3 regions of the Sphingobacterium kitahiroshimense genome follow, and region 2 is predicted to be linked to each of the others. Evidence: riboswitches for the same ligand, from Rfam matches in the RefSeq annotation. Region 2 holds a riboswitch; each other region holds the start of a gene.
The links. A riboswitch is a leader RNA that binds a small molecule or an ion and turns the genes downstream of it on or off. The one in region 2 is predicted to bind thiamine pyrophosphate.
Positions count from the first base shown of each region.

Region 1 (11,124 bases), 3.8 Mb from region 2:
TCTTTTTCCAAATCCTTTCTTTTCGACTTCTCCATGTTGACCCTCGGCATGATTATTTTTCAATAATAAGGCACATAGGGCAGGAGTAAGGGTTAATGCATTGATCGCAGATATAATAATTGCAATCGCTAATGTATAGGCAAACTGCTTATAAAAAATACCTGCAGATCCTGTCATAAAACCAATCGGTATAAATACCGCAGACATGACTAAAGTGATCGATACAACTGCACCTGTGATCTCGCCCATAGCACTATGAGTTGCCTCTTTTCCGGTCATGTTTGTACCTTCCATTTTACTATGGACGGCTTCGACGACCACAATGGCATCATCGACGACAATACCGATTGCAAGTACCAGTGCAAAGAGTGTCAATACGTTTATGGTGAAACCAAAAGCAAGGAGAAAGAAAAATGTTCCTATGATCGCTACCGGTACAGCAATTGCAGGTATAATGGTCGATCTAAAGTCTTGTAAAAACAAGAATACGACGATAAACACCAGAATAAATGCTTCAATCAAAGTAGATTTCACCTGGCCTGTTGCTTCGTCCAAACGCTCTTTTGTACTCATCAAACTCGTGTAGTCTACGCCGGGAGGAAAGTTTTTGGAAGCACTCTTTAATACATCGCGTACACCGATTTCGATGTCATTTGCATTAGATCCCGTAGTCTGGAGAATTGCAACAGTAACTGAATTTTTACCACTCATAGTTGTATTTCCACTATAACTAAGAGAGCCAAATTCTATACGTGCTACATCTTTCAAGCGTACCAAAAGTTCGCCATCACGTTTAACAACGATATTTTCATATTCATGAGGTTGACTCTTTTTACCTTTATAACGCATAACGTATTCCAATGCCGCATTCGATTCCTCACCCAATTTACCGGGTGCCACCTCTAAACTTTGAGTGCCAATGGCTTTACTTACATCAGCAGGTTCTAAACCATAAGATGCCATTTTCTGCGGATTGAGCCAAACACGCATCGAATAGTCCTTTAAACCAAAAACTTGTGCCTGACCTACACCAGGTACACGTTTAATTTGTGGTATGACATTAATGTTGACATAGTTTTGAAGAAACAACTCATCATATTTTTCATTATCTTCCGTATACACGTTGAAAATTATGATCATACTGTTTTGTTGCTTTGAGGTTGTAAGCCCCATCCGGATTACTTCTTCTGGAAGTATGGGCGTTGCTTGTTGTACTCTGTTTTGCACGTTTACAGCGGCCTGATCAGGATTGACACCTTGTTTGAAGATAATGGAAATGGAAAAAGAACCATCATTACTTGCAGTAGACTTGATATACTGCATGTTTTCCACACCATTGATCTGCTCTTCCAGTGGTGTTACCACTGAGCGGATCACGGCCTCACTGTTCCCACCAGGATAACTCCCCGAAACCATTACGGTGGGTGGAGATATATCTGGAAATCTTGTTACAGGAAGTCTTAATAATCCTATAACACCCAATATTAATAGCACAACCGAAATAACGGTGGCCATTACTGGTCTATCTATAATCTTTTTTAACATGTTGATACTCGTCTAAAAATTAATTTTTTAATGAGTCTTGACTGATTACTTTAGGTTGAACTACAATTCCTTCTGTTAATTGGTCAATACTATTTACGGCTATTTTATCGCCCGCTTTTACGCCGGATTTGATGATATAATCTGCACCTGTTCTACCATTTATTTCAATAGGTTTCATTGCCACTTTATTGCTGTCAGCGAGGACATAAACAAAAAATTTGTCTTGAATATCTTTCACTGCTGCCATAGGTAGCTTGATTGCACTGTTCAGACTTTTAGTTAAAACCACTCGCGCTGCACCTCCTGAGCGTAAAATTTTATCTGGATTTGAAAATACCGCTTTTAGTGATATCGTTCCTGTGTTACGATCAATGTTACCACTTGCAATTTCAACCTGACCTTTTTGATTATATTTGTTACCGTCGGCCATGATAATCTCTACCGTGTTCATTCCGGCATCTGTTTTTCTATCATTCATAAAAGCAATAAATTTTGCTTCATTGAGGTTGAAGTAAACAAATACCTGATCGATTTCAGATAAACTTGTCAATGGATTGACATCAGAAGGTGTGACCAAATTTCCGACCCTACTCGGAATACGGCCTATATATCCACTTACTGGTGCTTTGATAATTGCGAAGGCAGCGTTTAACTGTGAAGAGCTCACTGCTGATTTGGCTTGTGCCACTTGAGCACTTGCTGCATCATATTGCGCTTGTGCAGTTTTTAGCTGTAGGTCTGAAACAACCTTTCCCTGAACTAGAGGTCTTATTTTTTCTAATTCAATCTGTGCATTTGCCTGTGCAGCTAGTGCCGATTGTAACGAAGCTTTACTGTTGTTCACCTGTTCATTAAAAACATCACTTTTAATTTTAAAAAGTGATTGCCCCTTTTGTACATATTGTCCTTCCTTCACATATGTTACTTCGAGGTAACCAGAAACTTGTGCTCTAATATCGACATTGACTGTTCCCTCTATGGTACCAGGATAAGTTTCTACGATCGTAGTAGGAGATTCTTTTAATTCAATGAAATCAGCAGGAACAGCTTGTTGTTCATACGATCCATCTTGTTTTTGTCCGCCACATGAAATAAATAATAAACCGAAAGCAAATACGGCTGTATATAGATTGAAATTGTTTGTTGCTTTGAATTCTTGCTTTACCATTTTTTTATGATTAAAATTTCAAATACAAATAACAGAAGATTAGATGGTTTAAGAAAGAAATAATTGACTGAACTGGTGAAAATAGCTTCTGAACCGAAATAGTGATCTACTGAATCATCACGATGTAAATTGGTAAGTATAGCCGATTGTTTTTGTTTTAATACGATAAAATTAGAATTAAGTCTAGTAACAATTAGGATGTTAAATTTAAAATTATCGAGAGCAACAGCTATATTATTTTTATTTCATGTAACAGCAGTTTTGTAATTTATTGCTTTCTGTTGATGGAATTTTTTGTGATCAGAATGGTTTTTAATGTCAAAACAATCAATGTGTTGTGTTTTTTTACAATTATGTCATGTGATTTTTTATAGATAAACTCAACATAATAATTATTATTTCAAAATGTCAATGTTCATGCGATGGGAATGAATGTTTATATTTTATATCTTTGTTATGCTTTAGGGGTATTCTAAAAAAGAATTGAGAGAGTCCCTTTGAACCTGACACGGCTAATACCGACGTAGGGAAAAGCAATACAGTACACCTGTGCTGTTTTGTATGTGGTTTTTTCCTAAAGCATTCAATCTTTTATTAAATGAAATGAATATGGAGAAAACACTTTGGATGCATATCCAACAAGTAAGAGCACAATCGCCACTCGTACATAACATTACTAATTTTGTCGTCATGAATAATACTGCCAATGCCTTATTGGCTGTTGGAGCTTCACCTATTATGGCTCATGCTAAATCTGAAGTAGTCGAGATGGTCACTATCAGCGATTCACTTGTTATTAACATAGGAACATTAGATGAAGTGTGGTCAGAATCTATGTTATTGGCTGCAAATACTGCTTCTCAATTAGGGAAACCTTGGATTTTAGATCCTGTTGGAGCGGGGGCGACATCTTATCGCGATCATATTCTAAAAGAATTGCTTCGTGAAAAACCAACTGTCATAAGAGGTAATGCATCTGAAATTATTGCACTAAACAAATCTAATCTTATAAAGACGAAAGGAGTGGATAGTACTTCTCAAAGTGGTGAAGCAGTTAAAGCCGCATTAGATCTTCATCGACAATATGGTTCCGTTGTTTGTATTTCTGGCGAAACTGATATTGTGATTTCTGGGAGTCAGGAGATTCATCTAAAAAATGGACATCTTTTGATGACAAAGGTAACCGGGTTAGGATGTTCTGCAAGTGCGATTGTTGGAGCCTTTATAGCTGTAATAGCCAATAAAACAGAGGCAGTAACTGCTGCAATGGCTCTCATGGGAGTAGCTGGAGAACTAGCTGAAAAGGAAAGTGATGGACCGGGTAGTCTGCAGGTTAAACTTCTTGATAAGCTATATAACATCACTGAAACTGAATTTGGGAATACATTAAAATTTAGCATATAATGGATTTCGATACTTCTTTTCCTTATCAGTTATATCTTGTGATTTCAGAGCAGGATTGTCGTGGAATAAATTATCTTCCTGTTGCGGAGCGCGCTATTATTGGTGGTGTAGATATTATACAGCTTCGAGAAAAAGAGCTAACGACCCGTCTTTACTTGGCAAAAGCCCACCAATTGAAAGAGATCACTGACAAATATGGGATTCCTTTAATCATCAATGATAATCTTGAAGTGGCCCAAGAATTGGGTGCGGCTGGTATTCATGTAGGTAACCATGATATTTCTCCTAGTCATATTAGAAAAGCTTGGTATAGCCCAAGACCTCTGGTCGGTTATTCTATTGAAAATCTTGAACAGTTGAAAAATGAGCAGATTCCATTATCCGATTACTTGGGTATCAGCCCTGTATTCAATACTGAAACCAAAAAGGATACCATCACAGAATGGGGCTTAGAAGGTATTGTGAATATTCGACAACGAACAGATAAACCGTTGGTTGCTATTGGCAATATCCATATACAAAATGCTCGTCGTGTTATACAGGCAGGTGCCGATTGTTTAGCTGTAGTGTCTGCGATATGTGGGAGTGAAAATCCAGAAAAAGCAGCATTTGAACTTAAAAATGAAATTTTAAAATGAAAAAATACCGATACCCAACTACGCTGACGATCGCAGGTTTCGACGGAAGTGGCGGAGCCGGAATACAAGCGGATATCAAAACTTTTTCGGCATTAGGATGCTATGCTACCTCGGTATTGACAGCATTGCCTGTGCAAAATACGATGGGAGTCCGAAAGATTTATCCCATAGCACTTGAAGCTGTAGCAGATCAGATTGAATCTATTATGGACGATGTCTTTCCTGATGCCATAAAGATTGGAATGGTCCATACACCACAATTGGTTATTACAATTGCGCAGACGCTTCAGAAATATAAAAAAGTACCCCTTGTATTTGATCCTGTTATGGTTGCTACTAGTGGCCACCGGCTTATTGAGGAACAAACTATTGCAGCAATGATCGACCTACTATTCCCTTTAGCAGATGTGATTACACCGAATATGGATGAAGCAGGTATACTTGCCAAGTTATCAGTGGAAACTTTAGAAGATATGTACGTTGCAGGGGAAAGCATCCTTGCATTAGGTTGTGAGCGTGTCTTGGTAAAAGGGGGGCATCTGGAGCAGGATACGCTGCAATCTATATTATTTGATAAAAATTGCCGTCCCGAAATATTTAAAAGTAAAAAAATTAAAACAAAGAATACCCATGGTTCCGGGTGTACGCTGTCATCTGCAATAGCCGCTTATCTGGCACAGGGGCATACGATATCTGAAGCAGTTTCTTTAGCGCAAAACTATGTTTTTGCGGCAATAGAGCAAGGGGCAGATGTACAATTAGGAATGGGCAATGGTCCTTTAAATCATTTTTTTAATCCTCAAAAACAAATTAAATATGAATTGGTCTGAACAGGTTTGGAATAGTATCTCAGATAAATATCAGTCTATATTAGACATGCCTTTTATAAAGGAACTTACGACAGGAAATTTGCCTAAAGAAAAATTTCAATTTTATATGGCTCAAGATTCGCTTTATCTTGAACATTTTGGTCGAGCATTAGCCCTTATTGGTGCTCGAGCACATGATGTTCAAGATGCGCTATCCTATATGCGTTTTGGAGAAAATGCAATTGTCGTGGAAAATGCCTTGCACGACTCTTATTTTAAGGATTTTGGTGTTGCCGAGAAAGGTGATATTCAGCCTGTTTGCCATCATTATGTGCATTACCTAAAAAGTACAGCAGCGCTAGATCCTATAGAGGTTGGGATGGCTGCAACTTTACCCTGTTTTTGGATATATAAAGAAGTGGGGGAGTTTATTGCCAGACAAGAAAAAGTAGTTGATAATCCTTACCAAAAATGGATTGATACGTATGGAGGAGAAGATTTTGCTATTTCTGTACGACAAGCTATTGCTATGTGTGATCAAGTAGCTGCAAATACGACTGTTGCTATTCGTAATAAGATGAGTGAAGCATTTGTTTTAGCATCTAGACTGGAGTATCAATTTTGGGAGGCTGCTTACAATGAAAAAGTATGGACTTAACGGGGTGATAAAAATGAGCAATCGTTTGTTCTTGTTTAGCATTTGTATACATCTTAAAATTTAATTAGTTTGCTTCATATTGTGAAAATATATTTTGTGATTAGTTTTTAAATATACTTGTTTAAAAAGTAATCAAATCGGTAGGATGAATCTGAATTGAAAAATAAGTTATATAAATATGAGCTTTAAGAATACAACTTTAGCGTCAGCACTTCTTGTCGGAGCGCTATGGACTGTACAAACGGTGAAGGCACAGACACCGGCCTTTGAAATGGTAAATTTTCAAGAAATGGCGGATCCAACGAAAGATACATTGTCAGACTGGTCTGCGGTTAAGAAGGGCGTACATAGCTCATTCGTAACAATTGATAAACGGTATCCTAAATCATTGGTTCCTGACTTGAAGAAGAAAGTTAGCGATGAAGTAGTAGGTTGGCGTGGAGAACGTGTTTCATCACAAGTGTTATTATGGACGCAAGAGACTGCTCCGGATGTTACGGTGACTATATCAGATTTCAAAGGTATAAAGGGTGCTAAAATGTCTTCAAATGTTGCTTCAGCACGTTTTGTTCGCTACGTAATGACTGATGAATTTGCCGCTGGCTGTGGATATCGGAAGAAAGAGGACTTTGCTTCTTCATTATCACCAGATATGCTAGATGATTTAACATCATTCGATCTTGAAGCTAGCAAGGTCCGCCCTGTTTGGCTGACAGTGAAGATCCCGAGTGATGCTACCCCTGGAGAATATCAAGCTAAAGTGCGCATCGAGAGTAAAGGAAAGGTTACTGACCAATTAACATTAAAAGTTACTGTTTTAGAAAATATATTGCCAAAGCCTAGTGAATGGGTCTTCCATTTGGATCAATGGCAACATCCATCGGCTGTAGCACGTGTGCGTGGATTAGAAATGTGGAGTGATGCCCATTTTGAAGCGATGAAACCAGTTATGAAAATGTTAGCTGATGCAGGACAGAAAGTGATCACTGCAACCATGAATAAAGATCCATGGAATGTACAGACTTATGATCCATATGCTGACATGATTGTTTGGAATAAAAATGCAGACGGTACTTGGGCTTACGATTATAAAGTATTTGACCGTTGGGTTCAGTTTATGATGGACCTAGGCATTAAAAAAATGATCAATATTTATTCGATTGTCCCATGGAATAATGAAATACATTATCGCGATGTAGCAAAAAATGAAGTTGTCAATGTTGTTGCAAAACCAGGTACACCCGCATTTGAGGAATTATGGACCCCTTTCCTAAAGGATCTTGTAAAACATTTGGATTCAAAAGGCTGGTTGGGAATTACAAACATCGCCATGGATGAACGCACAAAAGAAGAAGTTGATGGTGCTCTATCTCTTTTGAAGAAGGTGGCGCCAACTTTAGGCGTTTCTTATGCGGATAATCAGAAAACGTATCAGCGCTATCCTGACAGTAAAGATATTAGTATTGCTGCAAATCATCCCTTTTCTCATGAAGATTTGCTAGATCGTAAAAAAAGAGGTTTGATTACTACTTTTTATGTGTATTGTGGCAATAATTTTCCAAATCAATTTACGTTTTCAGATCCTGCGGAGTCTGCTTATATGGGCTGGTATGCTGAAGCGGCAGATTTTGATGGATTACTGCATTGGGCATTCAACTCATGGGTAGAAAACCCAATTTTAGATTCCCGATTCCGTACCTGGCCAGCGGGTGATACCTATATTGTGTATCCAAATGGGCGGAGCTCTATCCGCTATGAAAGAACACTCGAAGGTGTTCAGGATTATGAAAAAGTGCAAATCGTCAAGAAAGCGCTTAAGGAGAAGGGATTGACTGAGGATTTGAAGCGTTTCGAAGCGGCGATCCAGAAGTTAAATAGTGCAGAAAGAACTAAAGTTTGGAATTCAAATCTAAACGAAGCTAAGGCCCTATTGAATGAGCTATCGATTAAGATAACGAACTAATTGTAAATTCATATTAGCACTTGTTTTTGCGACTGCTATAATCATTATTTGTAACCCTCCGGAATAAGAGTTTCGGAGGTTTTTTTTTTATATTTTCGGTTTTTTGATTTTATCCTTATGGCTAATGTATGATCTTTTGTTTTGGTCAGATCAGGTCGTTATTTATAAGCTGATGATGGTTTGATCTAGTTACTGGGTTTAGAGGATCGTAAGGTACTGTTATATATCGATATTAAGGCTTCTGCAACCAGCTTTGGATCCTGTTGATGAATACCATGACTGTATTTTGGAAGTAAGATCAGCTTGCTGTTACGGTTATTTTTTATCATCTCAGCATAGTGTTCTATACGAAGTTGATCGAGTTCTTTCCACCACGGGATTAAGTTGATATCCAAGTTTAGCTCTTCATTCATCTTTGTTTCGTATTGTTCGATATGCTTACTGTATGCAATCATTACGGTAACTGGAATGTCAGGTAGTGGTGGTAAAGAAGTATAATTTTTGAAAAAATGTGGCGTACTTTCATTCAGTTCTCTCTCTGCTTCATGTCGGAAACCTGTCGATGTGGACGGGTCTTTAATGATATTTTGAAGGTTTATATTCAAAAGTTCCTGATATCCTGTTTTACTTCCTGTTTTAAACTTTACTTCATCATCCTCTTCTTTGGTCAGCATAAAATCAGTCGGATCTATGAAAAATAAACCAGCTATTTCTTCAGGGTGTTTTGAAGCAAACAAACGAATAAATGGCCCGCCTATTGAATGTCCAACTAGGAGGTAGGGTGGGCTTATTTTTAAAGTAGTCAGTAAGTCGTGAAGTCTTTTTACGACATCGGCATCGGTTTTTACTGCACTATCTAATTCAGATTCACCTATTCCGTTTCTATCGTAAACAATACCTGCAAAGCTACCTTGAATAAATGGGAATAAACTGCCATTACTTCCTCCAGAAGAACCGAGTCCACTCTCAAATACAACAATAGGTTCGTCGATTTTTCTATTTTCAAGTCCAAATGTACGATAAGCCATTTTTTTATTGTTAATGGACACCAATTTTCGTTCCGATACCTGAGCTAAGACTGAGGATATTGCAAAAAAGGTAATGAGGAAAACAGCGGCGATTAATTTCATAAGTGATTATTAAGGGTAAGATACTTATATGTTTTTTGTAACGGTTTAATTATAGCTGAATTTGAATGAAATATTTCATTTTGTCTAGCGGTGTTCGGTAAATACCATTGAATCAGCGGTAAATGTCCATATTAATCCTGTGGAAGGAGTAAATCATCGCTATTACTTTTAGACACGATGAAATGAAGGAGCATATATAAAAATTAATTCTCAGTGTTGGATTTGTTTGTGTTATTAAACTTTTAGATATTTGGTTATTACCATTTTTAACAAAAATAGCGATGATATTAGATGCTGCTTATCCAGACAGTGAATCACATCAAGAAATTATTTTAACGTCAACACTTGTAGGCATCTTATTCTATGTGTTATTGATTATTTATCAGCCTTTTGGAACTAGCCAGTTTGAGCATACCTATAAATATTTGTTATTATTTCCATACGCAGTAATGATTTCATTTTCATTTTGTACTGTCAATCTTTTATCCTTGCAGTGGAAAAAGAAATGGACAATAGGTTTGGAATTATTTAAGGCTTTTTTAATTTTATTTCTGATTTCAATATTTGCATACTTATATAATTCATTGTATTTGAGTGAAGTGCAGCTCTCTGTTGAAAATTTTTTGTATATGTTTGGTTACACTGCGGCATTAGGAATTCCAGTTTCATCTATTTATATCTTGGCACGATTTATTTACCTCAATAATAAAGATCGATCTAATGAAGTGCGAGAGAACTATCAACATATTGAAAAAACAGATAATTGTATAGAAGAGGAAGATAATTTGAAACTATGTATTGTTTCCGACTATGCTAATTTTCATCAGGAAATGGATGTTGATGATTTTATTCTTGCAGAGGCTGCCGATAATTATTGTATCCTGCATTTTTATGAAAAGGGTATTCTAAAAAAAGAAATGGTCCGGATTTCTTTGACTAAATTATTGGATCAGGTCGAGTGTGACACGATACAAAAAGTGCATCGCTCCTTTATTGTTAATTTAAGAAAGGTGACGAAATTTAAAGGGAATACTGCCGGATATAAAATATCATTAGAAAATATAGATAGGGAGGTCACGGTTTCGAGAAATTATATTATTCCGGTTATTCCTCTTTTAAAAGAGTTTGCCGTTCGTCCCTAATATTTGCTAACGACCACTTTGTTTTTCCATGGTGTTTTAAGTCGCCTATATTCGTAATTATAAAAAAACAACTATGGACAGATTAAGATTTTATTTAGTTTTCATTATTGGGTTTGTAATTTACTTTTACATTGATGCCAATTTCTTTGCCTTAATACTAAAAAGTGTATTCTCAGTGACGTATTCCAAAGCCTTGGGACATGTTACGGCATATATGATAACATTGATACCTTTATTTATTACCGTCGGGATTCTTCATAAAGATTATCGACATATTCCTGAAAAATTGGGTTTATCCGACAGTGTATCTAGGGGTATTTCCTTTGCTGTAATAGCGACATTACCCATGTTGATTGGTTTTATATTCAAATTTGACTTGAACAAGGCACTTTCTTATGATACTATAATTATCAATACAATCTCCGCTGCTTTTTTTGAAGAACTGATTTATCGTGGTTTTCTTTTTGGACAATTATACAGGTATACACAACTAGGGTTTTTTCCTTCTGTATTTTTAGGTTCATTATTATTTGGATCGGCGCATTTATATCAGGGTAATGATATCGGCGAGTTGATCCAAATTTTTATGTTGACATGTTTAGGTTCGGTTTTATTTTCCTGGATTTATGCTGAATGGAAGTTTAATTTATGGACGGCAATTTTTTTA
Region 1 is NZ_JAOQNK010000001.1:6,001,233-6,012,356, forward strand. Features, by position in the region: gene M2265_RS25635 (efflux RND transporter permease subunit) at 1-1,545, opposite strand, end outside; gene M2265_RS25640 (efflux RND transporter periplasmic adaptor subunit) at 1,565-2,713, opposite strand; TPP riboswitch at 3,167-3,260, shown strand; gene thiM (hydroxyethylthiazole kinase) at 3,323-4,117, shown strand; gene thiE (thiamine phosphate synthase) at 4,117-4,755, shown strand; gene thiD (bifunctional hydroxymethylpyrimidine kinase/phosphomethylpyrimidine kinase) at 4,752-5,585, shown strand; gene tenA (thiaminase II) at 5,572-6,222, shown strand; gene M2265_RS25665 (DUF4091 domain-containing protein) at 6,401-8,185, shown strand; gene M2265_RS25670 (alpha/beta fold hydrolase) at 8,371-9,315, opposite strand; gene M2265_RS25675 (LytTR family DNA-binding domain-containing protein) at 9,597-10,457, shown strand; gene M2265_RS25680 (CPBP family intramembrane glutamic endopeptidase) at 10,531-11,124, shown strand, end outside.
Region 1: another riboswitch for thiamine pyrophosphate. It lies ahead of thiM (hydroxyethylthiazole kinase); the one in region 2 lies ahead of thiS (sulfur carrier protein ThiS).

Region 2 (11,124 bases):
TTCAGCCGATACTCAAAATTTGACTTTTTGCCTTTTGGATGATATGTTTTATAAACCTCTTGATGATAGGTTTCCTGATAGACAAGCACAGTATTAACCCCTTCTTCCTGCAGAATACGGTATTCTTCTAAAAGCAGAGGTTGTACTTCAATGGATATCTGCGCGAAGTGGGGCTTCAGCAATGCAATCGCATTTTTAAAGTAATTGATCTCAACTGTTTTATTGGCTTCTCCGCTTACCAATAATACATGACTGATACCCATAGATTTTAGCGCCATGGCTTCTAGCAGTAATTCTGTATTTGAAAGTGTTTTGCGCTTGATCTTATTGTCCATACTAAAACCGCAATAGGTGCAGATATTCTGACATTCATTGCTTAGATATAAAGGAGCATATAACTGGATTGTCTTACCAAATCGACGTTGTGTGATCTGTTGCGTTAATTGGGCCATTTCTTCTATTTCAGTAATGGCCGCAGGAGAAAGGAAGGTTAGAAAATCAGTTAAATTTCTTTTTTCTTTACGGAGACTTCTTCTGACATCCTCAACTGTGGTATTATATATCTTTTCCTTGATTTCCTGCCAGCTGTATAGTGTAAATAGTTTCTGAAAAGTTTGCATAAAACGTTCTTAATCGATTAAAAATGAAGTTAGCGGACTAGAAGCGATAGCACGATTTTCTGATATACCTAATCCTGCCTGATAAGCTTTGCGACCTGCTATTACAGCTTCTTTAAATGCCGTCGCCATCTGTATCGGATATTTTGCGGATGCAATAGCTGTATTGACTAAAACAGCATCAGCACCGATTTCCATTGCCTTTGCAGCATCGGAAGGAGCACCAATTCCAGCATCAATAATAACAGGAACTTGGCTTTGGGCGATGATCATTTCTAAAAAGTCCAATGTTCGAAGTCCTTTATTACTTCCTATGGGTGCAGCTAAAGGCATTACTGCCGACGTTCCAGCTTCTTCTAGTCTTTTACAGAGCACTGGATCTGCATGCATATAAGGGAGCACAATAAAACCGAGTTTTGCAAGTTGCTCTGTAGCCAACAATGTTTCGATCGGATCGGGCATCAGGTAGCGTGAATCTGGATGAATTTCGAGTTTTACCCAGTTCGTTTCCAGGGCTTCACGAGCAAGTTGTGCGGCCAAGACTGCTTCTTTTGCATTACGTGCTCCAGAGGTATTGGGGAGTAAATTTACGTCAGGGATCTGTAAAGACTCGAGAAATGTGTCTGAGGAAGACTGATGGTCCAAACGCTTTAAAGCCATCGTGACCAATTCAGAACCCGATGCGACGATAGATTCCTTCATTTGTTGCAGACTTCCGAACTTTCCTGTTCCTAAGAATAGTCTCGATTGAAATATCTGATCTGCTATTTTTAATGTATCCATTGTAGTTTATTTTTAAGTTCTTGAATGTAGTGAGGGTGTACGGTGATTAAACTTGACAGTGCTATCCCATAAATGCCAATATCTTGTAGGGGAACGATATCATCAAGTGTTATACCGCCAATAGCGTAAATCGGCGGATAGTTTTGACCGTTGTTTTTTAAATGATAAACGATGTCTTGATATCCTGTTAAGCCTAATATTGGACTTAAATTGTTTTTAGTTGCGGTGAACCGTAAAGGGCCAAGACCGATGTAATCGCAGTTTTCTGTGATGCGTTGCTGTACGTCAGAAATATTATTTGCTGTACCACCAATTATTTTGTGCGGTCCTAATACATGTCGGGCCTCTTGTATGTCAGTATCTGTTAATCCCAGATGAACTCCAGCAGCATCAATGGTTTTGGCTATGTGCAGATAATCATTGATAATAAGCGTAGCACTATGTTGCAAGCAATGCTGTTTAATACGACGTGCTAATGCGAGCACTTCATCTTTAGTGCCTTGTTTCCAGCGTAGCTGAATCCAATCTGCACCCGCTTGTAGTGCATTATTAATGTTAGTCTCCTGTTCAATAGCCGTATCTCCCTGCGAGATATACTGTATCTTACTGAACGTGATATTTTTGGGGTATGCTGTCATTGCTATTTCAATTTTTTTACTATCGCATTTTTCTGCTCAGTATAATCCGGTTTGGGCATTTCCTTCTAATCATCTGTAAAGGAATGAATTACCTGTAAGAGCAATTGTTACAGGCAATACGCATGATCTTTTATAAGACAATTTTTAAAACTTTTTACAGGTTGTGCACTCTTCCATATTGTTCCTAATAAAGCTACACCATCGACGCCGGCGTCATATGCAAGGCCTAGGTTTTCGGAATGGATACCAGCAAGCCCAATTAATTGAACTTGCTGATTATTCCGAAGTTTTAGCTGATCTTTGATAGTATGCTCCTTACCATAACCTGGTTTTGAAATACTTGAAAACATCGGACTAAACAGTGCATATGACCATTGGTTATCCAGTTGATTAAAATCTATCATACTGTGTACAGATGTTGATCGGATTACGGTATGACTATACTGATTTTGTTTTTTTGATTTTCGATCATATTCATTAAAATGTAACCGGTTTAAGTTTAACTTTTCGGCTAGATGATGATGGCTATGCATGACAAGACGATTTCGATATTGCGGATCTATTCCATAAATAAATTGACACATATCATCATCCGAAAAATTATATTTTCGAATATGCAATAGTTCCAATCCTGCATCCAGTACACTGTTGATGGTCTGGAGTTCGTTATCAATATCATGCTCGGCTGTCAAGACGATGATCATAAGTATAATTCTTTACCTTGTTCGATAAACTCTTTTGACATATCGATCATGCCTTGTTCTGCAGAATCCCGGATTTCCTGTGTGATCTTCATCGAGCAGAATTTAGGGCCGCACATCGAACAGAAGTGAGCAACTTTAGCGCCGTCTGCAGGTAAAGTTTCATCATGAAATTCTCGGGCTGTGTCAGGATCTAAGGAAAGGTTAAACTGATCTTCCCAACGGAACTCAAACCTCGCTTTACTTAGAGCATTGTCTCGGTATTGTGCACCAGGATGTCCTTTAGCCAAATCTGCCGCATGTGCAGCCAGTTTGTAGGTGATCACGCCATCCTTTACATCTTTTCGGTTAGGTAAACCGAGGTGTTCTTTTGGGGTAACATAACAAAGCATGGCACAGCCGAACCAGCCAATCATTGCCGCGCCAATTGCTGAGGTGATGTGATCATAACCCGGAGCAATATCTGTTGTCAATGGGCCTAAAGTGTAAAATGGTGCTTCTTCACAAACCTCAAGCTGTTTGTCCATGTTTTCTTTGATCATGTGCATAGGTACATGACCTGGACCTTCGATCATAACCTGTACATCATGTTTCCATGCTATTTTGGTCAACTCACCCAAGGTTTCTAATTCAGCAAATTGTGCAGCATCGTTAGCATCAGCTATAGAACCTGGTCGCAGTCCATCCCCTAGTGAAAAAGCAACATCATATTCCTTCATAATCTGACAGATCTCTTCAAAATGCGTGTAGAGGAAGTTTTCTTTATGATGGAACAGACACCATTTTGCCATAATCGAGCCACCTCGGGAAACAATACCTGTTACACGTTGTGCTGTTAAATGGATATAACGTAAAAGTACTCCTGCATGGATGGTGAAATAAGAAACCCCTTGTTCGGCTTGTTCAATTAGTGTATCTCTGAATATTTCCCATGTCAGATCTTCTGCAACGCCTTTTACTTTTTCCAAAGCTTGATATATAGGAACTGTACCAATTGGCACCGGAGAATTACGGATGATCCATTCGCGTGTTTCATGAATATTTTTACCTGTTGAAAGATCCATAATTGTATCAGCACCCCATCGGCATGCCCAGACAGCTTTATCAACTTCTTCTTCAATGCTTGAGGTAACGGCACTATTACCAATATTAGCGTTGATCTTTACCAAAAAGTTGCGGCCGATGATCATCGGTTCGCTTTCTGGATGATTAATGTTGTTTGGAATAATTGCTCTTCCGGCGGCAATTTCTTCTCTTACAAATTCAGGGGTAATTAATTTCTTTGGGGTACGGGCACCAAAACTGTGACCGGTGTGCTGATGATCCATACCTTTAGTTGCTGCTTCGATTTGCTCAATACGCTGATTTTCGCGAATGGCTACATACTCCATCTCTGGAGTTATGATTCCTTTTCTTGCATAGTGCAGTTGACTTACATTTTTACCCGCTAATGCTTTTTTAGGTCTATGGCTGTATTCAAAACGGAGTTCATCCAGGTTCGAGTCTGCCAATCTTTCTTTTCCATAATCTGAACTGATTTGTGATAAAACTTGAACATCTTTTCTGTCCAATATCCAATTTTCACGAGTTCTAGGAAGACCTTTGCGTATATCAATCTGTGCTTGTTCATCCGTATACGGACCAGAAGTGTCATAAATAGTGACTGGAGGATTGATTTCTATTCCACCCTTGCTAAGTTTGGTCGGACTTAATGTAATTTCACGCATGGCAACCTGAATAGGATAGAGCTGACCTGAAATATAGACTTTTTTTGAATTTGGAAATGGGGTCTGGGTAATGTTTTGTTCTAACATGATGGTATAGTAATAGGTATAAGAGATTTATCCGCCCTGTGTTGCAGCGATAATTAGAATTGAGTCCTGATGCTGTAGTTTGGTTGTTGCCCAAGCCGTTTTGGGTATAACCTGGTTATTAATAGCGACAGCAATGCCCTTGCTTTTTGCTGGGAATTCCAAAAGCATCAAACCTTCCAAAGAGGAGGGGGGCTGTTCAAAAAAACGTAATTGGTGATTAATTGTGAGTTCCATTCCTTTTAAAATTTTTAAATAAAAAACTTTAGGAATGGCCACAGTTGTGCCGGTATATGCACAATGAAGACATCTACTTTTCCCTACGCCAGTATGATCCGGATCAGGTTCTAAGGGTAAAATCTCAGCCTGCAAATTTTGCAGACACCCCTAAAGTTTCCACTAAACTAGGTAAAAAATCTCAATAAACGAAAATAGGTAGATTTATTTTAGTCTGTCCATCTTTTTGTGACAGAACCATATACTTTAAGAAGTGAAGTGTTTTATTGATGGGGACTGCTGGTATAGCGAATAATGATTCTCCCTGGCAGAGGTGGAGTTATGGGCAGGGAGAATCAATGGCAAATACTATAAAATATGCTGGAGTTTAATATATTGAAGCAGCATAATGGTTTTGGCATCTTTGATTTCGCCATTATCAACCATTTGCATCGCTTCTTTTATAGGCAATTCCAAAACTTCAATATTTTCTTCCTCCTGTTCTAGCCCACCACCTTCACTGACTTTCATTTCTTTAGCATATTCGGCTATAAAGAAATACAGAATTTCTGTGACAGATCCAGGGGACATATAAGCTTCAAATATTTTACGTACATCTGTAATTTTATAACCCGTTTCTTCTTCAGTTTCTCTTCTGATGCAATCCTCGGCATTATCTTTATCCAACAAACCTGCACAAGCTTCAATCATCATACCGCTCTCATTTCCATTGACAAATGTAGGTAGACGAAATTGACGGGTAAGGATAACTGTTTTCTGTTCTTTGTTGTACAGTAAAATAGTGGCACCGTTTCCTCTGTCGTATGCTTCCCTGCTTTGACTCATAATGGTGCCGTCCTTTTTCAAATATTCGTAAGTGATCTTTCGCAAGACGTACCAATTGTCTGATAAGACCTTGGTTTCTGTGATTTTGATGTTATCTATCATGATTGAGGTATTTCAAATTCGCATTATTAATAATTGTCATATGCATATTTTTCAGTTCTTTTATACTTTTTTTCTAAAATACGGTGGACTTTTAAAAGTAAGTTGTCGATGGCTAAAGGTATATAAATTTATAAACTCCTAAAATTGTTTATATGGGAAAAATCGATCGTGTTGAAGGAAATTTTATTCAGTAGCGATTGCCTTATGAGCTGATATAAAATGATGAAGATCATGTAGAGGACAGGTTAAAAAGTACTTGAGATCTTAGATACATTTTATTGTGTATTTATAGAGGGTTTATAGAGATATACCTCTATGAACCCTCTATAAAACCTCTATAATATCACTATCACCTATCTAGAAATATACAAGATGGAAACAATAAAATGCAATGGTAAATCTATTGATATCAATAAAAAAATCAAAGGTCTATAAACAAGAAAAGCTCATCTTTTGGATGAGCTTTCTTGTACCTAGGGCGGGAATCGAACCCGCACTTCCTTAACGGAAACAGGATTTTAAGTCCTGCGTGTCTACCAGTTCCACCACCTAGGCAGGTGATATTAATGTGGAGCGAAAAACGAGATTCGAACTCGCGACCCCAACCTTGGCAAGGTTGTGCTCTACCAGCTGAGCTATTTTCGCATTGCTAACAGTTAACAAGTTGTTTTCTGTTTTGGTGATGCAAATATAGAGCTAATAATTAAAAAAACAAATTTTAATATAAGCTTTATTGTCTTTTTTTTATAAGCCCTTTTCTTTCAGGAGAGAAGAAATGAGATCACTTTCGAAACCTCTTGATAAAGCATATTGAAATAACTTGTTTTTTAGAATATAGACATCTTTATCTTTCAATGATAGTTGCTTTTTATCTAAAAGATCATGGAGTTTATCTTCATACTCATCTAAATCAATTTTTGAAAATGCAATTTTGATTAAAGGGTCGGATACCCTTTTGAGTTTTAAGGACTGCTTAATCTTAATCTTTCCCCAACTTTTTATTCTAAGCTTACCTAGAGTATAGGCTATAGCAAAGCGTTCTTCATTTAGAAAATTGTCCGATATCAATTGTGAAATGATTTCCTCTACATCTTCTTGATGCAAGCCCCATTCGTATAATTTATCCCGGACTTCTTGTTGTGCCCGTTCTTGATAAGCACAATAACTGGCAGCCTTAAGCAATGCTTGCTTAGGTGTGTATATTTTTTTTCTCGTTTTCTCTTCGTCAAACATCTTTACAAATTTCAAAAATATATTGAACTTATTGAAAAATTGTGGAGCTTTGATTGAATAAATATTTTAAAAAATGTATACCATATCGGATATTTCAGAGATTGTTGTTCCTAAAAGATCAATTATTGTTCATCATAAATCTATCATTCAAAATCTGATTTATGATACACGTAAGATCGTAAATGCTGAAACAGGATTATTCTTTGCCTTGATCAATCGTCGTGATGGACATGAGTTTATCATGGATGCCTATAGTAAAGGGATTAGAAATTTTGTGTTACAAAATGACTTTCAGCAAGAACTGATATTGCCAGATGCTAATGTTTTATGGGTCGCAGATACTTTTTTAGCATTACAGGCAGTAGCAGAAACTCAGCGCATGAAATTTAAATCTCCTGTATTGGGTATTACAGGGAGCAACGGTAAGACTATCGTCAAAGAATGGTTGTTTCAACTGCTATCTCCAGAATATAAAATCTATCGCAGTCCTAAAAGCTATAATTCACAGCTGGGTGTTGCTTTATCACTATGGGAACTAAATGAACAATATAATTTCGCCATCATAGAAGCTGGAATAAGTGAGGTCGGTGAAATGGAGAAACTCCAAAAAATGATTAAACCTACGCATGGTGTATTAACCAATATCGGGGTAGCCCATAAAGAAGGGTTTCAATCGAAAGAGGAAAAAATTGCGCAGAAGCTGAAACTTTTTACAGATGCTGAGGTATTGGTCTATCCTAAAAAGTATCTTGAACAGATCTATATGCCTTCTCAGATTTATAAATTTGCCTGGGGAGAGGATGAATCGTGTCAATTAGAGGTTTATTCGCTTAAGAAGGAAGGTGATCAATCTACATTGGTAAGTTTATGTTTTTCCCGCCAGTTTTTTACGGTTAAAATTCCTTTTGTTGATCAAGCATCAATTGAGAATGCGATTTCATGTATTGCAGTGATGATTACTTTTGGTTATGATTTTAATACTATAGCCGATCGTATTGCCACGTTGCAACCGATGGAGATGCGTCTTGAATTGAAAAAAGGAAAACATAATACTTCCATTATTGATGATTCATATAGTAATGATCTGGTAGCGCTACAGATTGCATTGGATTTTTTAAAGCAACAAAAGCAAAATTCTCGTAAGGTCCTAATCTTATCCGATATTCCTGGAGTACAGTTGCATGATGAGAAGAGTATCAGTAAACTAAAGCGTTTGGTCGCAGCTAGTGGATTAACTGATTTGATTTTTATCGGACCTATTTTGAGTCAGTTGGAAGCACAGTTTTCATTACCCACGGCCAGCTACTCGGATACAAAATCATTTATAGATGGTTTTAAGCATATTGATTATAGCAATTCAACGATCTTGATAAAGGGTGCACGTGATTATCATTTTGAACAGATCAGTAAACGATTGGTTGCTAAATCACATGATACGATATTAGAGATTAATTTAAATGCATTGGAACATAACCTCAATGTATATCGGGGTCTGTTGCCTGCAGGTGTTAAATTGATGGCTATGGTGAAAGCTTTTTCTTATGGAAGTGGAAGTTTTGAAATTGCTAATTTACTACAGTTTAATCATGTGGATTATTTGACGGTTGCTTTTGCTGATGAAGGTGTTGATCTGAGAAATGGAGGCATCACACTTCCAATAGTGGTAATGAGTCCTGATGAAAATGCCTTTGATGCTATTGTACATCATAAGTTGGAACCAGAGATCTATAGTTTTAGAGTTTTAAATTCATTTCTCCGCTATCTCTTACAGCAAGGACTAAAAGATTTTCCAGTCCATATTAAAGTTGATACCGGGATGCATCGTCTTGGTTTTATGCCAGAGGAAGTTGATGAACTGCTAGCGATATTGAAAAATCAGGATGCGATGAAAGTGCAGTCTGTTTTTTCACATTTAGCTTCGGCAGGAAATGCTGTTGATAATGATTTTACTGAGAGTCAGATTCATCTTTTAGATGTTTTCACTACAAAACTTAAGGAGGAATTAGGGTATTCTTTTATCAGACATATTGCTGCGACATCGGGTATTGATCTGTGGCCAAGTGCTTATTTCGATATGGTACGCTTAGGGATTGGTCTTTATGGAATTGATATGGATCGAGATGATCTGCCGGTGAGAGAAGTTAGTGTTCTGAAGACCAATGTTACCCAGATAAAAGAGCTTGCGGCTAATGAAACAGTAGGATACAATCGCGCTGGTATGTTGCAACGTGCGAGCAGAACCGCAACCATCAAGATCGGTTATGCAGACGGTTATGATCGAAGGTTCGGTAATGGAGTAGGTAAAATGTCGATCAACGGGCAACTGGTTTCTACCATTGGAAATATATGTATGGATATGTGTATGTTAGATGTGACAGATATTAATGTTAATGAAGAAGACGAAGTCATTGTTTATCCTGATATTAAGGAAGCGGCATTGGCTATAGGAACCATCCCGTATGAATTGTTGGTCAATATCTCACAACGGGTGAAAAGAGTTTATTTTTACGAGTAATTCGAGGCTTATTTCGCATCTTTGTAGGGTCTTTTAGGTACAAGTAATATGTTATCAAAATTAATTAGAGCTTTTTTAAATTATCTTATCAAAGGAACTTTGGTCGTTGTTCCTTTAGCTGGTGCGGTTTTTTTAATTGTTTGGATTGTTGCTTCAGTCGATTCGGCGCTTAACCTTACAGGGTTATTCCTAGAGGATGAGACAGGACATCCTTTATATATTCCCGGAATCGGTATTTTAACAGTCATTTTATTTTTGGTTGTAGCAGGGATTGTTTTTACCAATTTTGTGACAGATCCAATTAAACACTGGCTGAATAATCAGATTAACCGTATTCCTTTGTTGAATACGCTATATTCATCCATTAAAGATTTTACTGAAGCCTTTGTAGGTGATGCCAAAAAATTTAATGTTCCTGTCCTAGTTAAAGTGAATGAAATAGGGGTTAGTAAAATTGGTTTTCTGACACAATCAGATCTATCAAAAATTAAGCTTACAGATGAAGTGGTGGTTTATTTTCCCTATTCATATTCATTTGCAGGTCAGGTGGTCGTTGTAAAATCATCCTTGGTAACCAAATTAGATATGTCTGCTACAGACGCGATGAAGCTCGTTGTTTCAGGTGGTGTCAGTGGTTTAGAATAAGATACAAATACATACGTTTATATAAAACAAAAGGGAATCATTGGTAAAATGGTTCCCTTTTGTTTACATTTATCTTGAACTTTAAATCATAATTAGTGATGAATGTTAAATTTAAAACAGTAGAAGAGTATATTGCTTGTTTTCCAAAAGAAGTGCAGGAGATCTTGTTGCAGGTCCGTAATACAATTCTGCAGCATGCTCCTCAAGCTACTGAAGGAATAGCTTATGGCATGCCAGCTTATAAATTAAAAGGAAAACCGCTTGTTTATTTCGGTGGTTATCAAAAGCATATCGGATTTTATGCAACGCCGACCGGTCACTCAAAATTCGAAATAGAACTTGCTTCTTATAAGCAAGGTAAAGGTTCGGTGCAGTTTCCGTTACGGGAGCCGATCCCATATGACCTCATCGCAAGAATTGTTGAATTTAGGGTTTCAGAGACATTAGATAAGTTTAAATAGGTTATTAGGATTTTAAATTAAAGGTGGTGATGGATCGATTATGGAATCGTTTATGGAGCAGTAAAGTTCCTGAAAACTTACACGAACAATGGAAAGATAAGGCAAAACTTTCTTTTGTAAACAGTCAGTTTGATGTAGAACTTATACGAGGTTGCTTGGATAAAATTAAGGATGATCCAAAAAATACTTTATTTTTACAAGCTTTTCTAGCTTATCAGGATATTGCTTCGCAATTGGAAACTCAGAATAGTGCTGAAGCAGAAATTGATTTTATGGAAAGATATGTTTCTTTATTCAGTCAGATTTCTGCTGTAGACCTTTCCGTTGTGTGGACTAAAAAGATCGAATATCCCACTTTGTCTGTACCGAGGTTTATCTTGTTGCCATTGGTTCAGAATGCTTTGTGGCAAGGATATCATGCAGCAGCAAAATATCCAATGAAAATCAAGATTTCAGTATTTGAAAAAATCATTTCATTGGATATTACAAATCATGTTAATCACCATATTGTTGATCAAAAAGGTAATGACTCTGTAGAGAATTATCAGGCTCGTCT
Region 2 is NZ_JAOQNK010000001.1:2,227,585-2,238,708, reverse strand. Features, by position in the region: gene thiH (2-iminoacetate synthase ThiH) at 1-620, opposite strand, end outside; gene M2265_RS10110 (thiazole synthase) at 630-1,400, opposite strand; gene thiE (thiamine phosphate synthase) at 1,388-2,038, opposite strand; gene M2265_RS10100 (thiamine phosphate synthase) at 2,146-2,742, opposite strand; gene thiC (phosphomethylpyrimidine synthase ThiC) at 2,739-4,553, opposite strand; gene thiS (sulfur carrier protein ThiS) at 4,581-4,829, opposite strand; TPP riboswitch at 4,851-4,949, opposite strand; gene nudK (GDP-mannose pyrophosphatase NudK) at 5,136-5,714, opposite strand; tRNA gene M2265_RS10080 (tRNA-Leu) at 6,185-6,269, opposite strand; tRNA gene M2265_RS10075 (tRNA-Gly) at 6,284-6,359, opposite strand; gene M2265_RS10070 (regulatory protein RecX) at 6,459-6,962, opposite strand; gene M2265_RS10065 (bifunctional UDP-N-acetylmuramoyl-tripeptide:D-alanyl-D-alanine ligase/alanine racemase) at 7,021-9,462, shown strand; gene M2265_RS10060 (DUF502 domain-containing protein) at 9,511-10,107, shown strand; gene M2265_RS10055 (iron chaperone) at 10,206-10,568, shown strand; gene M2265_RS10050 (hypothetical protein) at 10,598-11,124, shown strand, end outside.

Region 3 (11,124 bases), 1.1 Mb from region 2:
AAATATATTATGGCATTAAACATTAAACCTATCGGTGACAGAGTAGTAGTTGAAGCTGCTCAGGCAGAAGAAAAAACAGCTTCAGGATTATACATCCCTGATACAGCAAAAGAAAAACCATCACAAGGAATCGTTGTAGCAGTTGGAACGGGTAAAGTTGACGAACCTTTGACTGTTAAAGTTGGTGATAAAGTTTTATATGGTAAATATGCTGGAACTGAAATTACTGTTGAAGGTAAAGAGTATTTAATTATGCGTGAGGCTGATATTTACGCGGTTATTTAATTTTTTTATATAGTATCCAAATGTAAATAAATTTGGTCTCTTCTGGGATCAGGTGAAAATTTCAAAAATTTAAAGATAATGGCAAAACAAGTAAAATATAACGTTGAAGCTCGTGAAGCACTTAAAAAGGGTGTTGACACATTGGCAAATGCAGTAAAGGTAACTTTGGGTCCTAAAGGACGTAATGTAATCATTGAAAAAAAATTCGGTTCTCCGGTTATCACTAAAGATGGTGTTACTGTTGCTAAAGAAATCGAATTGAAAGATGCCTTAGAAAATATGGGCGCTCAGATGGTGAAAGAAGTTGCTTCTAAAACTGCTGATCAAGCAGGTGACGGTACAACTACTGCAACTGTTTTGGCTCAGGCTATCGTAGCTCCAGGTATTAAATCTGTAGCAGCAGGTGCTAATCCAATGGATTTGAAACGTGGTATTGATAAAGCTGTAGCAGCAGTTGTTGCGAATTTAAAATCGCAATCTCAAACTGTTGGTCAAGACAATAATAAAATCAAACAAGTAGCATCAATTTCTGCAAATAATGACGAAGTTATCGGAGCTTTAATTGCGCAAGCAATGGAAAAAGTAGGTAATGATGGTGTTATTACTGTAGAAGAAGCAAAAGGTACTGAAACTGAAGTTAAAACAGTAGAAGGTATGCAATTTGACCGTGGTTACTTATCTCCATATTTTGTTACAAACTCTGATAAAATGGAAGCGGAACTTGAAAATCCGTACATTTTAATCTATGACAAAAAAATCAGTAACATGAAAGAGTTGTTGCCGATTTTAGAAAAACAAGTACAAACTGGCAAACCATTAATCATTATTGCAGAAGATTTAGATGGTGAGGCATTAGCTACTTTAGTTGTTAATAAAATCCGTGGTTCACTGAAAGTTGCAGCAGTGAAAGCTCCAGGGTTTGGTGACCGTCGTAAAGCAATGTTAGAGGATATTGCTATCTTAACTGGTGGTACAGTGATTTCTGAAGAAAGAGGTTTCAAATTAGAAAATGCTGAATTATCTTACTTAGGTCAAGCAGAAAAAGTTGTTGTTGATAAAGATAATACAACAATCATTAATGGTGCCGGTAATGCTGAAGATATTAAATCTCGTGTTGCTCAAATCCGTTCTCAAATCGAAACAACTACTTCTGATTATGATCGTGAGAAATTACAAGAGCGTTTAGCTAAATTATCAGGTGGTGTTGCTGTTCTTTATGTAGGTGCTACTACTGAAGTAGAAATGAAAGAGAAGAAAGATCGCGTTGATGATGCTTTACATGCAACTCGTGCAGCTGTTGAAGAAGGTATCGTTGCAGGTGGTGGTGTTGCTTTCATTCGTGCTACTGACGCTTTAAAAGGATTAAAAGGTGCTAATGAAGATGAGACTATCGGTATCGAGATCATCAGACGTGCTATCGAGGAACCTTTACGTCAGATCTGTTTCAATGCTGGTATTGAAGGTGCTGTTATCGTTCAGAAAGTGAAAGAAGGTACAGGGGACTTCGGTTACAATGCTCGTACTGATGTATTCGAAAACCTAATTGGTGCTGGTGTTATCGATCCAACTAAAGTTTCTCGTGTAGCTTTAGAGAATGCAGCTTCTATCGCTTCTATGTTGTTAACAACTGAATGTGTATTAGCTGATGAGCCAGAAGAAAATAATGGTGCTGGTGCTCCTCCAATGGGTGGTGGCATGGGCGGAATGATGTAAGATCATTCTTCTTTACTAAATATAATAAAAAAGCCCTGTTGCAATTTTGCAACAGGGCTTTTTTGTTTATTTAATTAATGACGGCGTCTATACTTCTCGTAATATCCATCGTAATCAGATGGTGAATAGTTTCTTTTTATTCCCCATTCTTGAAGTTCATTGTTGAAAAAGTATAGCCAGTAGATTCTATATCCTGAAGTTGAATCTGCCGCATTTTCTAATTGTGCAGTGCCATATTCATAAATCTCTAATATACCGTCTTGATATTTTTTTGAGGCTACTACGGCATCCGGCTTTCCTAGTTGCTGAACAACCTTCTCTTTGGTCATGCCAACTTGTATTTTTGTAAAGTCAGGACCTTTTAGCATACTGCAGCTCACGATTAAAGTGGCAAAAAATAGCATCATCATTGTTCCGCTGATTGGATACGTATAATTTTTAATCATAAAATCAGTGTTTGTTATATAGAGCTGATATGTTTGTATAAGTTTAATTGTTTTAAAAATAATCTATACTATTTAAAATTTAATATACTAAAAACCTGAAGCGGTATCATCACCCCTCGGATCGGCACCTGTCTGGAGTTTTCCGTTGGATAATATTATGATATTTTCCACTCTGCCTATATTACCTCTGGGTGATATTTTGTACCCTGCATTTTCTAGACTTTTTCTTACTTTGGGAGTTATTGCATTTTTTTCTACATCAATCTGATCGGGTAGCCATTGATGATGAAAACGCGGGGATGAAACGGATTGCTGTGCATTTTGTTGATAGTCAATTACGTTGACTATCGTTTGGAAGACGGAGGTCATAATTGTTGATCCGCCTGGTGTTCCTACTACCATAAATAGCTTTCCATCCTTTTCCACAATAGTTGGTGTCATTGAACTTAACATACGTTTGTTTGGCTCGATGGCATTCGCTTTTCCGCCAACGAGGCCATAGATATTTGGAACTCCTGGTTTAACTGAGAAGTCATCCATTTCATCATTTAATATAAAGCCTGCGCCAGATACAAAGACACGTGATCCATATGAATTATTAAGTGTTGTCGTAATAGAAACGGCATTGCCTTCGGAATCGACGATATTAAAGTGTGTTGTTTCTTCTGATTCATATCCTGGAAATTTCGCGGCCTTTACATCGCTGCTTACGGTTGCTTTGGTTAAGTTTACGGTTTTTAATCTTTCACTGTTGAAAATAGAGTCTGTCAATTCTTTGACAGGTATTCTTATGAAGTCTGGATCACCTAAATACTTTGCTCTATCGGCATAAATACGACGTTCGGCTTCAACCATTACACGTACAGCGGAATCACTTTGGAATCCCCATTTTCCTAATGGATATTGTGCTACTGATTGTAATAGTGCAACTAAGGCTGGTCCACCACTAGATGGAGGTGCCATACATATGATCTTATGTCCACGGTAATATCCTGTAACGGGTTGTCGCCATACTGCTTTATAATTCTCAAGATCATTATAACTGATAATGCCATTGCCTTTATGCATTTCTTTAACAATGAGGTCAGCTGTTATGCCTTTGTAGAAGCCATCACGACCATGATCAGCAATTCTTCTAATTGTGTTAGCCAGTTCCTGTTGCTGGAATAAATCGCCTTTTTTCCAGCTGGTGGTTTTCAGTATAGGGGCGCCACTTGGGTTATATTTTTGAAAGCTTTCTTTATATTCGTTGAATTCCTCTGCCTGTTGTTTTGTAATCGGAAAGCCTTTTTCAGCTAATGCTATAGCAGGATTTAATAAAGTTTTCCAATCTAATTTGCCATACTTTTTGTGAGCTTCAACCATTCCGTCAACTGATCCTGGTACTCCTGCGGATAAATGGCCATATACACTTAGATCTTCTATTACATTTCCCTGCTTGTCTAGGTACATATTAGCATGTCCTTTTTCTGGTGATTTTTCTCTAAAGTCTAAAGCATTGATTTCACCTTTACTACTTCTGTAGACCATAAACCCACCACCACCTATGTTTCCAGCATTAGGGTAAACTACTGCTAATGCAAATTGTACTGCGACAGCGGCATCAATGGCGTTGCCCCCCATTTTTAGGATATCTACACCAACTTTTGAAGCTAAGGGATGCGCGGTAACAACCGCCGCCTTATTGAAGGTCTTGGCTTTTTTATCAAGTTCTAACGAAACTGTGCACGATTGTACTGACAGCGCCGCCGTAATAATAAACAAATAGAATTTGCTTTTTTTCATAATCTTAATTAGGTAGTTGTTCTATTTTTTCAAAATTTCCATCTACATGGTCAATTTTTATTTTGTATCGCTTAATGTTTGAAGGTGCTGATCCCACTCCAATTCCAATCATTCCACCTCCATATCCAAAACCTGATCCTATGCCTGCTGATATCGAGAAGCTCGTACTGTTTTCTTCTGCTAAACCATAGAAATAGTATTCGTCATTTTCCATTACAAGTGGATAATATCCATAACTTGTGGAGACATAGGTTTCGTCATTATCTACCACGGCATATATCTGTGAATCTTTTAATTTTACTTTTTTCCCTTTTTCATTGGTGTAATAATAGTATTTGATTTTGCCTTTTTTATCTTTCTCATCAACTAGCGGATAATCTGGTTTTTGGTTTTTTAGAGTTTCATAGCTCATATAAATCCCGTCCACGAGATGTTCTGCGGCATATAATGGTAATTTCTCTTTTTCCTTGTAATCAATGTTTTGGATATCATGTAAGGTTAATGATTCGGACGATATGTCTTTTACTTTTAAATTTTTACGAATGAATGAATCTATAATGAGGCTTCCTTTTTTTAATAATTTGTTGGAGACATCGATTCCTGAAACTTGAAAGCTACTGTCGATATGATTTAATGGGAAATAATTGTTCCCTTTTTTTTGATATAGATTTGCTCTGAAATCAAAAAAGCCCTTTTCTTTGATTCCACCACCAATTTCAGAAAATGATAATCTTCGAATTTGCAAAAGCAATGTATCTCTCTGCGTATTTCCATTACTGATTGTTTCTAGATATTTCTGCAATTGATCTTCAAGAGCTGGATTTGCAACTACAGTAGCGGATTTTCCTAATAAACCTTTTTGTATGATTCCGTAATGAGTTGTATCTTTTCTTGAATCCAGGATCTGGATCTTTTGGTATTGGCTACCATTAACGATTTCCTGAGGGTCATATTGAAAGGTAAATTCTTTATTTCTATCTTGTGCTGAAGCGTGTGTTAATCCTGTAAGTAAGATTGCTAAAAGCACATGGTGTTTTAATGTATGGACGTAATGTGTTAAATTCATTTCCAGAGGGAATTAATGATCTGCATTAAAGATAAAGAAATTAAAAGGCTGTATCAAGTTTCTTGATACAGCCCTTCAACAGTTTGCATGCAAACTGTATTAAAATTAATTTGATACTTATATAACGAACTAAATTATAGTAATGTTGTATTACTTTAATTTTTCATTGTTTTTATGTCGATCGGCGTCACGGATTGATTTTTTCTCTAAATTTTTTTCTAGCGCATCTGTTAAATCAATACCGGTTTGATTGGCCAGGCACATTAATACAAAGAGAACATCGGCCATTTCATCCGCTAAATTTACTTCTTTATCAGATTTTTTAAATGATTGTTCGCCATACTGTCTTGCCATAATTCTAGCAACTTCTCCAACTTCTTCCATTAGCATTGCTGTGTTTGTTAATTCATTAAAATAGCGAATACCTGTTGTATTGATCCATTTATCAATGGTCTCCTGTGCTTCTTTTATTGTCATAGTATTAGAAATTATCTTTATCCTGTGTATTCATTATGATGGTAACGGGCCCATCATTTAATAAATCAATTTTCATATCTGCACCAAATATTCCCATTTGCACTTCGCTGTTTATTAAAGTGCTAAGATAGTGGGCCATTTGTATGTACATTGGCTGTGCTTTATCTGGTTTGGCTGCACGGATAAAAGAGGGGCGATTTCCTTTTTTTGTTTGTGCGAATAATGTGAATTGGGATATAAGTAATATTTCACCACGTATGTCTAGCACCGATCTATTCATTAAACCGTTTTCATCATTAAATATTCGAAGATTGACGAATTTTTGTGCCATCCATTTCATATCTTCAATTGTATCTTCCTCTTCGATCCCAATAAGGATTAGTAAGCCGTCTTTAATCTGACCTGTTATTTTGCTATCGACCGAACAGCTCGCCCTGGAAACTCGTTGTATTACTGCACGCATAGGACAATATTAAGAAAAAAATGCCAACTATTGAGTTTGATCTGATTAAGTATTGTTGACGTCATGGATCTTGAAAATGCTGTAAAACAACTTGCGCCTTAAAATAATGTTGAAGGCGCAAGTTGTTTTATTAGAATTTTACGTTTAGGCTTAACATAAAATTTGTTGTAGCCTGTGGATAGTAAAAATTAAAATATTTTCGAGATGTACCGTCCATATAACCCCAAGTATATCCGTTGGTTTGATATTTTTCATTTAGGATATTGTTGACAGTAAGTCCAAGGTCTATATTTTTCAAACCTAATATGGAGAAATTATAAATAGCTCTAATATTGTTTACAAATGAAGGGTCTATACTTCTTACTTTGGCTGAACTATTGTCCAGATATTGTCTTGAAATATATTTTGATAATAGTGCAATTTCTACTGAACGAAGAGGGCGATAAGTGAACTCGCTTGATAAAATAGTTGCCGGAGAAAGTGCAATATCTGTTTTTTTAATGAATTCTCCACTCGTTTCATCCGTGTAATTTTTGATTTTGTTCTGACTTAGTCCCGCTGTTGCTTTCCAACCAAAGTACGCTGAAATTTTCCATGCGGCATCTACTTCTAAGCCTATTCTATAGCTATTTGGGATATTCATTCTCAATGGAGAACCTACATTATTAAGTGCTCCGGTCGGAATAAGTTGATCTTTATAGAACATACCATAAAAGTTCGTACCGATGTTAAATGTTTCATTATTGAAGCGGTAGCCAGCTTCGATATCTTGCATTTTCTCTGGTTTGGGATTGTTTCCTTTTAGATCAACAAAGTCATTTCTGACAGGTTCTTTACTAGCATAGGCATATGAGGCGTATAAATTTGAATTTTCATTGATGAGGTAAGTAATTCCTAATTTTGGATTTACAAAATTGAATTTTCTTTTAAAATCCATTCCTTTGATTTTATCGTCATCACCTTTTACTTGGTAATTAATATTACGATACTGTATATCCGCAAATAATAACCATTTTTCGAATGTAAAGTCTGCTTTCAGAAATGTACTGATGTCATCTTTTTTAGCATCATTGAGATAGTATTTATCCCCTAAGTTGCTGGCGGAAGCATATTTTGCCCAGATTATTTCACCGTAATGATCTCCCTTATATTGATTTGCAGCTCCACCCCATGTCAATTTTATTGTCTGTGAAGGATTATAGTTGAAGGAAAAGGTAGTCCCATAGAAGTAATTATCTAACCATCTTCTCCTTACCAAATCGGTTTGTTTGATGGTATCGGTTCCTGAAATGACTGGTGGTAAATTGTATTTTGAAAAGTCGTCTTCAGGTCGGAATTCTTCGTAATAGCCTGCACCTCTGGTGTAATGTAGTGCCGCATTAAAAATTAGTTTTTCATTGATAAAATTGGTGTAATGTAACTGGTGATGTGTTTGCGTGTAGTTGTCTGTTTGGTTTTTATATAGGTATTTGTTGTAAGTGCGACCAGAATTTAATAGATTTTCTGTTTCTAGCTGTGTATAGCCATCATTGACGGCATAATCTTTCATCCCCGCTACATCATTGTTTAATCTTGGCTCTGGTGTTCCGTACCAAGATTGATATGTTTTTTCCTTGCCAGAGAATACAATGGCCTTTAAAATATGTTTGTCACTATAATAACCTCCATCTACATAAAAAGACTTTAAATCGGAAGATGCTCGGTCGATATAGCCATCGCTCAAGATACGTGAGAGACGAACATTAAAGGCAAATTTATTATTTAGTAGTCCTGAACCTACTTTCAAAGTATTTTTCCAAGAATTATAAGAGCCGAAAGAGTTGTTGAATTCTACGTACGGCTCTTTTTCGAGTGTATTGGATTGTATGTTTAGTGATGCCCCGAATGATCCCGCCCCGTTTGTAGAAGTTCCAATTCCTCTTTGAATCTGGATACTCTCGGTAGAGGATGCAAAATCGGGAAGATTGACGAAGAATGAGCCCATACTTTCCGCGTCATTCAACGGAATTCCATTCAATGTTACATTTATGCGGGCATTATCAGATCCTCTTATTTTCATATTTGTATATCCTATACCTGCTCCTGCGTCCGATCCTATGACGACAGATGGTGTTTGATCTAGTAGGTATGGAATATCTTGTCCGAAATTGTTTTTAGCGATATCTTGTTTGCTAATATTTTTATAGGTTGTAGAAGAGTTGTTTTTGGCACGTGTTGCCATGACCAGGACTTCTTCTGTTTTTATAGCACGTGGTTTTAGAAAGATTTCAAGATCAGTATTTTGTACCAGATCAATCTGCTTCTTTTCTGTACTATAGCCTATGTAAGAGATTGTTATGGCGTATTGTCCATCAGGTAATCCTGAAAACTTTGAAGTGCCATTTCGATCAGTTGTTAAATTCTTACTCTGATTTTTTGTCAGAACGATACTTGCGCCCTGTAACGATTTTTTTGTTTCATTGTCTAAGACTTTGATGGATAAAGCGTTTTGAGCTGATACGGATAATGTTATTCCTAGAAATAGCACTGTGCTGATTAAATTTTTAATCATGTTTTTTAATTGAATTTTGAGTTAAACAAACTATTGCTAGGGGTTACAACAGTTTTTCACTTATTTAACTAACCTTTTCCCTCCGCCAGCATTATCTGGATCAGGTGCACAACACATAAATGTATTGTTGGGTATAATCTCAGCCTTTATTCGTGTTCGTAGAACAAGGCACCCCTTATTGATAATGCGAAGGTATTAAATAAAATCTGTACTAAAAATATAATGTAAAAATGGATGTTGAGGAATTGAGTTTTGGAATATCAATTTGTTTTGCTCGTAAAAATAAGTGGAATAGATTTTCGTTTATAGGATTGTATTATGATGAATGTTGTGTTGCTTTATCTTTAGCTTCTTTCGGATTTTAAAGTAGCTGTATTGATCCGGTTTCTTTTTTTAATAACTAAAAGGATGTCCATTTATAATTCCATGATTTATTGATGCTTCACTGACATAACGTCATTGAATCGCTACAAAAATGAATAAAATTGTGGTTTTTAGATAATATATTGGCTGAATTTAAACTTATTCCCTACCTTCAAAAAATATGCTAAAATTCAAACTTTTAGCTCATGTTAATTATTTTTAGCAACAAGGGAGTTTTTATTAAGGTTTAAATTTATGTTACATTCTTATAAGTTAATTTATCTAAAAGTCTTTGATTTTTATCACGATTAAATAATTAAACTAATTGTGTAAATTTGTTTTTTTTAATGGTAATATTTTTTTTACTAAATTTTGGCACGAATTTTAACGTTAATAACCACAGTTCCTTTGCGTTGACCTGAATGCTAAGTAACTATTAAAGTTTTTATAATAATGAAATATTTTAGCGCTACCTATATCTTACCAATTACATCTTTACCTATTAAAGATGGAGTGGTAAAAGTTAATGATGATGGTGAAATCCTTGGGATTTATGAAAGTAAAGACGTAGAATTGAGCGGCCAGCATATTGAAAAATTTGAAGGAGTTATTGTTCCTGGATTTATTAATGCGCATTGTCACTTAGAATTGTCCCATATGAAGGGTACGATTCCGCAAAAAACTGGATTACCAGCTTTTCTTTCTTTGGTTATGACAAGTCGTGGCACTTCTTTAAAAGTGATTGATAAAGCGATGGCTGCTGCTGATGAAGAAATGTACAATAATGGTATTGTGGCAGTTGGAGATCACGTGAATTCTGATAACACATCTAACATTAAGGAGTCTAGTAAGATTCTTTACCACACTTTTGTTGAAGTCTTCGGAGTAGAGCCGGATGAAGCTGATGGTCGATTGCAGGAGGCTAAGGATTTGATTCATGAATTTGATCCAGCACATTCTTCAATTACACCACATGCTCCTTATTCTTGTTCGAAAATACTTCTGAAGAAATTTAAAAAAGCGGTTTCTGATGTTAATATTATCAGTATTCATAATCAAGAGAGTGATGAAGAAAATCGATTGTTTCGTTATAAAACGGGAGGATTTATCGATTTCTTTAAAGTAATAGGGAAAAATCCTGATTTGTTTAAAGCTCAGGCTAGAAATTCAATTCAGTCATATTTACCATATTTACCTCATCCTAATAAGTTGATCTTGGTTCACAATACGTATACGTCATTGAAAGACCTTGATTTTGTGGACCGAATGGGCCGTGATATCGTATGGTGTTTATGTCCGAAGGCGAATCTTTATATTGAAGGTCAATTGCCAAAAGTAATGAACTTTGTAAACGATAATCAAAAAATTGTAATCGGTACAGATAGTTTAGCATCCAATGATAAGCTTTCAATTTTAGATGAATTAAAAGTGTTACATAAACATTTTGATAATTTAGATTTTCAGCAATCTATCCAGTGGGCTACTATTAATGGGGCACAGGCTTTAAATATCGATGATAAATTTGGTTCAATTGAAGTTGGTAAAAAACCAGGTCTTGTTCTATTAAAAAATATGGAACATTTTAGATTATCTGATAAAGTTACGGTGCAAAGATTAGCATAGTAAAATACTCAAAATCTTCTGTACTTTTGTTGATATGAAACATGTTAATATTTCTATCAAAGGAAAAGTACAGGGGGTTTATTTTAGGTTATCTACCAAAGCAGTTGCCGACCAATTGGGTATTAAAGGGTTTGTTAGAAATTTAGCGGATGGTTCTGTTTATATTGAGGCAGAGGGTGATGATTTTGCTCTAGATTGTTTAAAAGAATTCTGTGAAGAGGGACCTGAGCGCGCAGTAGTGGAAGAAGTGATTTGTGAAGAGGGCGTCTGGGAAGATTTTAAGAATTTTGAAGTGCTAAAAAAATCGTCTAAATAAATCTTAATATCTTGTCTGTTTTTAAGAAATTTGCTG
Region 3 is NZ_JAOQNK010000001.1:3,315,134-3,326,257, reverse strand. Features, by position in the region: gene groES (co-chaperone GroES) at 10-285, shown strand; gene groL (chaperonin GroEL) at 361-1,998, shown strand; gene M2265_RS14750 (DUF3192 domain-containing protein) at 2,073-2,444, opposite strand; gene ggt (gamma-glutamyltransferase) at 2,532-4,229, opposite strand; gene M2265_RS14740 (hypothetical protein) at 4,234-5,295, opposite strand; gene M2265_RS14735 (nucleotide pyrophosphohydrolase) at 5,446-5,772, opposite strand; gene dtd (D-aminoacyl-tRNA deacylase) at 5,777-6,235, opposite strand; gene M2265_RS14725 (TonB-dependent receptor) at 6,366-8,786, opposite strand; TPP riboswitch at 8,847-8,972, opposite strand; gene M2265_RS14720 (amidohydrolase family protein) at 9,603-10,772, shown strand; gene M2265_RS14715 (acylphosphatase) at 10,807-11,088, shown strand; gene M2265_RS14710 (oligosaccharide flippase family protein) at 11,100-11,124, shown strand, end outside.
Region 3: another riboswitch for thiamine pyrophosphate. It lies ahead of M2265_RS14725 (TonB-dependent receptor); the one in region 2 lies ahead of thiS (sulfur carrier protein ThiS).